3 regions of the uncultured Paenibacillus sp. genome follow, and region 3 is predicted to be linked to each of the others. Evidence: riboswitches for the same ligand, from Rfam matches in the RefSeq annotation. Region 3 holds a riboswitch; each other region holds the start of a gene.
What was found. A riboswitch is a leader RNA that binds a small molecule or an ion and turns the genes downstream of it on or off. The one in region 3 is predicted to bind cyclic di-GMP.
Positions count from the first base shown of each region.

Region 1: another riboswitch for cyclic di-GMP. It lies ahead of RWM61_RS15380 (PilZ domain-containing protein); the one in region 3 lies ahead of RWM61_RS08945 (fibronectin type III domain-containing protein).
Region 2: another riboswitch for cyclic di-GMP. It lies ahead of RWM61_RS17780 (EAL domain-containing protein); the one in region 3 lies ahead of RWM61_RS08945 (fibronectin type III domain-containing protein).

Region 1 covers NZ_CAUPYC010000054.1:16,080-19,352, reverse strand. The annotation lists gene RWM61_RS15400 (hypothetical protein) at 1-319, shown strand, start outside; tRNA gene RWM61_RS15395 (tRNA-Pro) at 451-527, opposite strand; tRNA gene RWM61_RS15390 (tRNA-Arg) at 714-789, shown strand; gene RWM61_RS15385 (hypothetical protein) at 842-1,102, shown strand; gene RWM61_RS15380 (PilZ domain-containing protein) at 1,159-1,950, opposite strand; cyclic di-GMP riboswitch class I at 2,033-2,126, opposite strand; gene RWM61_RS15375 (aspartyl-phosphate phosphatase Spo0E family protein) at 2,396-2,596, shown strand; gene tadA (tRNA adenosine(34) deaminase TadA) at 2,591-3,052, opposite strand.
Region 2 covers NZ_CAUPYC010000077.1:3,934-7,206, forward strand. The annotation lists gene RWM61_RS17770 (GGDEF domain-containing protein) at 1-391, opposite strand, end outside; gene RWM61_RS17775 (hypothetical protein) at 388-741, opposite strand; gene RWM61_RS17780 (EAL domain-containing protein) at 772-1,500, opposite strand; cyclic di-GMP riboswitch class I at 1,578-1,661, opposite strand; gene RWM61_RS17785 (spore germination protein) at 1,922-3,273, shown strand, end outside.
Region 3 covers NZ_CAUPYC010000020.1:35,229-38,501, reverse strand. The annotation lists gene RWM61_RS08945 (fibronectin type III domain-containing protein) at 1-1,110, opposite strand, end outside; cyclic di-GMP riboswitch class I at 1,284-1,378, opposite strand; gene RWM61_RS08940 (Gfo/Idh/MocA family oxidoreductase) at 1,659-2,759, opposite strand; gene RWM61_RS08935 (ThuA domain-containing protein) at 2,787-3,273, opposite strand, start outside.

The DNA.
Region 1 (3,273 bases), on a different contig from region 3:
GGCTGACCTGGAGCAGGCGAAGAAGGAGCTGGCCGAGGGCGACCGCAGCGAGCTGCGCAAAGGTCTTGACGAGTTCAAGAAGAACGCCAAGGTCAACGAACTGAGCCTGACCACGGCCATTGTCGACGAACTGCCTGTGTATCAGGTAGCGAAAGCCGACCTCGACTTTACACAGGAAGGCGAGACGGCTAAGGCCGGATTGACCTTCACGACCCTTTACAGCAACATCAACGAGAAAGTGGAATTCCCGATCGGCATTCCGAAAGATGCCATGTCGATGGAAGAGCTGATGGGCACGTTTACGGGACCTGGACTGTAAACCGCCGTATAGGACGATAACCCGCATTCGGATCGACCGGTTGCGGGTTATTTTTTGCGTGTAAAATTCGGGTGGTTATGGGCAACGGCAATAAAAAAATGCGACCCAAGGTCGCATTTCGTTGTTATGTATGGTCGAGACGACAGGATTTGAACCTGCGACCTCTTGCTCCCGAAGCAAGCGCTCTACCAAGCTGAGCCACGTCTCGATGAAACGGATTTATCAAACGCAAGCAATATAGAGAATAGCATAAATCGGCCCAATTGTAAAGGAGGAAACGTCCCCGAATCAGGCCCGAATGGCCAACGAATAGGCTCCGATTAGGCGCCGAATCCGGCGGACTATAATTGTCTTTTGACCGCCGAACGGTTTGTGTTATAATATTCATTGCTGCGGCCCCGTAGCTCAGTGGATAGAGCATCGGTTTCCTAAACCGTGTGTCGGACGTTCGAGTCGTCTCGGGGCCGCCATTCATTTTACAGGTATATTCGGCCTCCTGCGGGATCACGCAGGAGTTTTTTCTTGTCTGACGGACCTAAACGTCCGCATCCTGTCGAATTCTCTCAGGGAATCCTCATGATCGGAGAGATCGCCATGAAAAAAACCATCGACCGGATCGGATTCGCCACACGCAAGCTGGCGAGCTATATCGAGTACAATCCGTCTGACCCCAAGCCGCGGGCGTTCACCTACCGCTGCGACCGGCTGGTGGCTTATCTCGCAGCGTGCAACGATGCTATGCGTGTGACGGAACAGGAACGCCAAGCGCGGCGGCTTTCTTGACGGAAGCAAGAAAGCCGGGAATCGAACTCCTCCGGCATTGGCTTATTCTTATTCCTTCATAATATAGAGCGGCTCCCGTGGGCATCTCCTTTGCCGGTGCCCGATCCGTCCGCCCCGTTCTCTTGCGCCCGCAGTTTCTGCTGCTCGGCAACCTGTATGCGGAACTTGTCGGATTTCTCCTTGTAATAGGTTTCAATCTGACTCCGGAGAATATAAGCGCGCAGTTTGCTCTCATGCTCTTGTTCCAGCTGCAGCAGCCGGGTGCCGTAAATAAGGCCGGTATCGATTTGCTTCTTGTGGACGATTTCCGTCCGGCAACGGAATGTGAAGCCCAGATCGAGTTCCAGCATTAATTCGGCTTTGAAGGGCAGCGGCATTGCAACCTGCGTGGACAAGGCGACACCGGTCATGCTGATGTTATCCAGATGCAGCGTCAAGGGATCCTCAAGCTTCTGCTCGGTTTTGCGGATGGCGTCAATGATGCTGATGACCTTGCCCGGCTGCCTGACCGGCACGCGCGGATGCTCGCGCTTGTCCAAGAACCGCTTTCGGTTATCGGGCGGATTAATGACAATGATCGCGTCCTGCGCTTTTGCGAGGATCGACGATTCGAATACATAAATGCCGCTTTTGGTATACACGATGATCCGGACCTGCTCCCCGAGCTGAAACAATTCGGACTGAGGGAACTCGATCTCTATAATTTCACCCGCCGCATAGGTCAGAAGTCCGGTGGCGATGAAATTTTTCTTCTCTACCACCGCTTTGCAGTCTATCATCACCGAGATGTCGCTTCCTTCTTTGCTGCCGTATACTAACGTCTTCTTCAAAGGATTGCTCGGTTTCACCCCGCTGCCCCTTTCATTCGGAGAATAACAAAGCCGTCCCAATCGATGGAGACGGCTGCACCTAACCCGGAAGGTGTTTGCTTTCGGCAACCAGGCGATCGTAGCTCCTGTCGGAACGGAACCTTAGTCCCTCAGCTTTGCGTCCCTGCCTTTCGGCAAGTTTGCCATTGTCGATTATATGGTAATTTATTCATGACTATGTAACTAAGTATAATAAGTTCCAAGAGATTTCGCAATCGATTTTGCGAGTAAAAGGCGCGGGTTTTACCGACCGGCTCGATAAAATTAGGGAAAAGGGACTATATACCCAATACAATAGTTGCAGAATGAAATAATGCTAAAAGTAATACGCATTCATCGACAATTTTTTACAAAATTTGTCCGGGAATATGTGTATAATGGGGGTACGACTACGGTACCTAAGATTGGGGCAATTGAAGCGCATATGGACAAACGCAACCTGCTTAACCAGCTTCAAACGCTGCGTTTGCGTCTGCACGATCTGGCGGAGGCGAGGGGCAGCTTAACCCATCCGGACGTTCTGGCGCTAAGCGAGGAGGCTGACCGGCTTATTATCGTGCTGCAGCAGCTGCAGCGCGAAGATCCCGGCGTGAGCGGCGAAAGCAAGCCGACGACCCACCTATAGCTTTCCGCGCAGCCGCCGAAAGAACCGGGTCAGCATGGAGGCGCATTCCTCTTGCAAAACGCCGGCTTCAACGATTGCCATATGGTTGAACCGCTCTTCCTGCAATAAGTTCATGAGAGTTCCTGCGCAGCCTGCCTTCTTGTCGGAGGCGGCGTACACGACCCGGCCGATTCGAGCCTGTACGATGGCTCCCGCGCACATCGGACAGGGCTCAAGCGTTACATATAACGTACAGTCCAGCAGCCGCCAGGCATTGAGGCGTTCGCTGGCTTTTTTTATGGCGATCATTTCCGCGTGGGCGGTAGGATCGTTAAGTGTCTCCCGCAGATTGTGGCCCCGGCCGATAATTTCCCCATGCCGCACGATGACCGCTCCGATCGGGACCTCCCGGATTTCTTCGGCGATTCTGGCTTCGGCGATCGCTTCCCGCATATAAAATTGATCTTCGTCGGACATCGTCACGCAAGCTTCTTCCTTTCATTCGGCAAGTTCCATAGGGGATGACGCGTGTTATCCCGTTGATTTCGACAACCGGTATTGTCGAATCCAATCGAATTATGCCCCGAACAAATATTCGTTGTTAACAGCATGTGTACAACTATGTGGATAACATTGGCGTTTTCCACATAGTTGTACACATTGTGGGTATATTTTTGAGGATAAACGGTGAATTGGCG
Region 2 (3,273 bases), on a different contig from region 3:
GGATATAAGGCGCGCGGTATAAACCCGTCAACGGATCCATAAATTCGGACACTTTCATCTTAATCGCTTCCCGTGTCGCCAAACCGACCATCTTGTCTTCTTCCATGATCAAAATTCGCTCGATTTCATGCCGATCCATGATATTCAACGCATCCCATATGAATCGATCGGGTGAAGTGCAAATGGGGTTCGGCGTCATGGCATCCGCCACAATGCGGTTGGGATGGGAAGAACGGACATCGCGGGACGTGATAATGCCCATGACCGTTCCATGGTCCACGACGATTAACGAACCGACTTTCCATTCGTTCATCCGTTCCGCTGCGTAGGAAACGCTTTTGTCCGACGAAACCGTATAAACGGAAGATGCCATGATCTCGGACACTTTCATCCCAATTCCACCTCCCGTTGTACGGAAACCGCGATTTTCAGTTCGGAACGCAGTACCATGGTGTCGTGGATCAAACGCTCCGCCTCCTCCATGACAATGTTCATAAGAAGTCGTTGATCCAGCATCTGCAGAAGTGAATTTCGTATGAGAACAGCTTCTATTCTTGGATGATCCATCCGGATCAGGGTGAATTGCTCCGGGGAGAGTGCCTCCGCCATCCGCTTTACGGCTTCCGGACCGATCGGCGCCTTTTTCCCGATAATTAACAGGTCCTGCATAGGCGGTACTTCAAATTCGGAGATTTTGAGCGAAAGCGTTGCTTTTCGTGAATACACGTTTTGATCACCCATCTTACCTCATTCCTCCAGGTTTCATTATGGTTACTTGTGCTCCTCCAGCCGGTCGGGTTTCCCCAAAAAATAGCCCTGCCCGATCGTTACGCCCAATAACGAGGCATGAGCGAGATCCTCTTCTCGTTCGATTCCTTCTAAAATGAGGCTGGAATCATCCCGGCAGTAATCGACGAACAGCCGGATCACCTTTTGCTTTTTCTTGCAAATGGACAGCCCAGTGGAAAAAAATCGGTCTATCTTTATGAAATCCGGCGATATTTCGACGATTTTCCGAAACGTGGTCGTCCCGTCGCCCACGTCATCCAGGGCAATCAAAAAACCTGCATCCCGGAGTTCCCCGATTCTTTGAATGAACAAGGGGTCATTCCAAATTTGTCCTTCTATGATGGATTCGTTAATTTCAAGCACAATGCGATGACGAAAAAGAAGAAACCGTCGCTCTAAGTTGTCCACAAACGAAGGAAAAGTGTCGGCAACGATGGTGGAGGGAAAAAGATTGACGAACAATAATTCGTCCCCCTCCTGTATGACCGGCGAAGAAAAGAAACTGGAAACCGCACAGTCAATGGACCACATATCCAATTGCAGCAACCGATTCTGGCTAAGAGCTCCTTGAAATAAGGCATCCGGGCTTATGCCCGTTTTACTGCGAATTAATGCTTCGTATCCGAACTTGTTTTGTTCGGGAAGTCGACAAAGTGGCTGAAATACATGGTAAAAGTGATTGTGTTCAATGAGATCCGCAATGTTTTCCATCGACTAATCCTTCCTTTTATAGGTTTATCAAATGAAAGAGCTACCCCGAAACAAAGGAGTAGCTCCTAAGCAACAATTTCGGTGACCCAGCTGCCGTAGATGGAATCCTTAGGCCTGAAGTTTTGCGCCCCAGCCTTTCGGCAGGTTTGCCTTTTTCGCATCGTTGTCCGTCCGAAGACCTATGAATAAAAAGATTAGGGAACCGTTTCATTTCGACGTTATGCGTCTATATTCCTATTTATTCGACAAATTTCACCTAATCCCTCCCAAGAAGATTTTTTTTATTGGGCAAAGTTATGAAACCATTCTATTGCGTCCCGACCATTCAATCGATGGAATGAATTCCGGCACCCTCCGAGACTCACAAGAATAAAAGCAAATCCGACAGCGAATAACTAATACATGGTAAGGAGGGAAAAACATGTCCTTTTGGAACCGACTGCGCAGATTAAGGCGAAGAAAAAAAGAACAAACGATATCGGATACAAGCACGTTCCCCCTTCATCGGGAGTTAAAAGACAACCTTCATCAAATCAGGCAGGAGGTTGGAAACAGCCCTGATGTCATTATCCGTGAATTCAAGCTCGGAAGCTCGCAGGTGCAGGTTGCCGCCGTTTATACCGACGGGTTGGCCGACAAGAAGATGGTCGGTGATTTTGTCATGCGTTCCTTGATGATCGATACCGCCGAGGAGACATTCAAAAGTATGGTATCGGATCAGAATGTATTTGATTTGATTAAAGACAATGCTTTGTCCATCGGAGAAGTGAAGGTAGTCAAGGATTGGAACGGTCTCCTTTCAAACATTTTGTCCGGAGATACGGTCATCCTGATGGACGGTTGGGCGGAAGCGATCAGCGGCGGCACCAAAGGGGGAGAAACCAGGGGTGTTGAGGAACCGTCATCCCAAGTGGTCATTCGCGGACCCAAGGACGGTTTCACGGAGTCCATCGGGACAAATATTTCCCTTATCCGCCGCCGAATTAAAAGTTCTAATCTATGGTTGGAGACCATGAAAATCGGCAATGTGACACAGACGGACGTTGCTGTCATGTATGTCAAAGGGATCGCCAACGATAAACTGGTTCAAGAGGTAAAGAAACGGCTGAACGACATTAAAATTGACGGCATCCTGGAATCCGGTTATATCGAAGAGTTGATTCAAGATGAAACATTCACCCTGTTTCCCACCGTTTACAATACCGAGCGGCCGGATACGGTCGCCGCAAATTTGCTGGAAGGCCGAATCGCCATTTTGGTGGACGGAACACCGTTTGCCCTCCTCGCGCCCACCACATTTTTTATGTATTTTCAATCCGCCGAAGATTACTATCAACGTTACGATATCGGAACGGCCATTCGATTGTTAAGGTATGTCACTTTTTTTATTTCTTTATTGGGACCTTCCGTCTATGTCGCCGCCATTACGTTCCATCAGGAAATGATACCGACTCCTCTTTTGATCAGTCTGGCGGCGCAGCGGGATGCCGTTCCTTTCCCCGCAATAGTAGAAGCCATGATGATGGAGGTCAGTTTTGAGATTTTGCGCGAGGCCGGCGTTCGCATGCCGCGGGCGATCGGCCAAGCGGTATCGATCGTAGGCGCGCTGGTTTTGGGGCAGGCGGCGGTACAAGCCGGGATCGTATCTCCGGCGATGGTGATCGTAGTCGCGATTACGGGGATTGCCAGCTTTGCCACCCCGGCCTTCAACATGGCGATTACGATCCGTTTGCTCCGGTTTGTGATCATGATTTTTGCCGCCACTTTCGGTTT
Region 3 (3,273 bases):
CCGGATATTGGTCGGAGCCTCGGGCAGAATCGTCTTCTGCAAGATGGCGCTCCAGTCTCCGGCACCTCCGCCGTTCCTCGCCCTGATTCGGTAAGAATGCTGTGTATTCGGCATCAGTCCGGTATGCGTATAGGCGGTTTCGGCGCCGTTATCGATCAGGCTGCCGTCCGCCTCGATGTCATAGCCCGTCGCTCCGGCCGCCGCGTCCCAAGTCAGAACGATGCTCTCGTCCGAAACCGTCGCGGCGAAATTGGCCGGTACGGCAACTTTCGTACGGATCGCCTGAAGATTGCTCCAGTCACCCTCGATTTCCGGCACTTTCGCCCTGATACGGTAAGAATGCTCCGTATTGGCCGCCAAGTTCGAATGCGTATAGGTCGTATTTGACCCCATATCGATCACCTGGCCGTCCGCCTCCAGATCGTACCCGGTTGCCCCTTCCACCGGATCCCATCCGATCGTCACCGTATAACTGGTCGACGCAAGCTGCATGTTCGCCGGAACGCCCGGAATGAACGGAGGGTTCAGCTGGCTTTTCGGTATGACTTCCTTCGGCTGACTCGCGCTGGACCACAGAAGCTTGGCGTTGGCAGCCCCCTGGTCCTCCTTGTACTCCAACTGCAAATCGTAGGAATTCCCGGCCGTCAACGGAATCGCTCCGCTCTCTTTGGTCATGCCGTTTCCGTCCCATCGGTCGACTAGCAATTGCTGGTTCACCCACAAGCGGACGCCGCCATGCGCTTCCACGTAGAAGGTGTAGAGCTCGGAGTATCGCGGCTCCGCTTTGCCGCTCCACCGAACGGTGAACGCATCCCTGTCCAAGCCCGGGTCGGGAGAATTTCCTCCCCAATCGAAACTGACCTGATCGTCCAGGCGAATGATTTTTCGGTCGGTAAAATCCAGGCTGTTGAAGTATTCCGCTCTCAATCCGCGGCCTTGACCGTAAGTGGCAGCTGGAACCGTCGTATCCCCGTAGACAGAATCTGTGACACCGGTTTCTCCATAGACCGGCGCAGCGAACTCAAACGATGCGAACCCTATCGGAACCATAAGTTGCAAAAACAGCGATAAAACCAGAAGCTTTGAAACTTTCTTTTTCCAAACCGACATCCGTGAATCCCCTCCGCATCCCCAAGTAGATTGACCTGACATAGCCGAGCGAGCGAGCAAGCTTTGTGGCTGCTCCTTCATGATTGGCAAAAAATAAAACCCCGTGCAAAAGCCATAGCTTTGCCCAGGGTTTACTAGATGAAAAATGACAAAACGCGCTTGTTGTCGAGACCGTTGGCAACCTGGCAATCAGTGGCCCCGCTGTCAACGAGGCTTTAGACCCATGGCTTTGCGTCATTCCCTTTCGGGAATTTTGCCTTTTTCATAAGTTTCTGGAACTACCTGAATTATAGGACAAATCTCCCTATTAATCAATATGTTTCCTGAATTTATGTCGAATTTCAATAGGATTTCAGTAAACCCATGTCGAAATCATGGACAACCAACAAACGATATAGGGAATTACGAGGTTACTCACCGAGCGGTAAAAGACAAAATCAAAAACGCCGGGGAATAGGAAAGGAGCCGCGCAAAAAACGGCTCCTTTCGTCTGTTCCTATGGTTTTCGGACTGCCCAGCGTGATGCAGCCGAATTTACATTGAGCATATTAATCCAGCTCATAGTCCGCCAGGCCCGCCGGAAGCGGCGCCGGCTTCGCGCAGGTGCTGCGCATCGTGTAATGCCGGCCTTGCTCGGACGCGTCGTGAAAACCGTGCATCGTCTCCAGCACGTGATAGGCCAGCTCCCCGGCGGCGCGGTAGCTTCGCCCGGTGCGGATCGCCTTGGCCATATCGGCCGCGCCGATGCCCCGCGCATTCTCTGCATTGGCATGCGTCAGCGCGATATCGGCCCACTCCCTGGAGCCGGCGCGCGACAGCCGGATTTCGCCGCTGAACATGTTCGGATCGGGCACGACCAGCGTTCCCTCGCTGCCGTATACTTCAATGCGCGGGAGCACGGAACCGCCCTTCACGTCAAAGCTGGTCAGAATCGTGCCGATCGGACCGGACGCGAAGTCGATGATGCCGGCGACATGCGTCGGCACGTCCACCGTTATCCGCTGCCCCTTCAGCGGCTCGCTTGTAATCAACCGCTCCGGATAGGAGATGCGGGCCGATCCGGTAACCCGGCTGATCGGCCCGAGCATGGCGATTAATGCCGTCAAATAATAAGGCCCCATATCGAACATCGGGCCGCCGCCCGTCTTGTAGAAAAATTCCGGCGCCGGATGCCACATCTCGGTACCGCCGCTCATCATGAAGGCGGTTGCCCCGATCGGCGTGCCGATCGCGCCGTCTTCGATCAGCTTGATGCACGTCTGGATGCCGGCGCCCAGAAACGTGTCCGGCGCACAGCCGACGAGCAATCCCTTGCTCCGCGCAATATCCAGCATGCGCGATGCGTCCTCGCGCGTGACGGACAGCGGCTTCTCCACGTATACGTGCTTGCCCGCTTCAAGCGCCTGGATGCATACGGGAGCATGCGCCGCCGGGATCGTCAGATTAATGACCATTTCGATCTCCGGATCGGCTAGCAGCTCCTCCACCGAGCAGCCGCGTACGCCGTGTTTGGCGGCCTTGGCCTTCGCCCGCTCCACATCGAGATCGGCGCATGCGACGATTTCCATCGACTCGAAGCGGCCGCCGTTCTGAAAATAAATGCCGCTGATGTTGCCTGTGCCGATGATGCCAACTTTCACTCTATCCACGCTGCTTCTCTCCTTCGTCTTCCAGCTCTAAAGCTGATTATCAGCCATACCCGAATAGGCTTCGCGACGCCCCGTCCCGGCCTTCCCTGCCTCGTGCTTGCCTTCCGCAGCCCACAGAAAGCCGCGGCGCATCAATTCGGTTACGACAGGCATCCGCACGATGTCGGCCACATGGCCGAGCGAATTGTAGTAGACGCGGCCGACTCCCCAGCGCTTCGTCCATACGACCGGCATATCGACGGGCCCGTTGGGCGAATGCGGTCCCTCCACGACGGGAAACCGCGTCGTCGCCAGCACCTCGACCGCCGGGTCGACGTGCAAATAATATTGCTCCGACTTGACGCCGAAGTCCTCAATCCCCGCCACCAGCGGGCTGGAGCTGTGCTTGACGTTCACGACATACTCGACGCCGTCGTTCCCCGGATGGGCCACCCATTGCCCGCCGGTCATGAATTGCCAATCCACGTTCTCGCGGAACGCGTCGCACATGCCGCCGTGGCAGCCGGCCAATCCC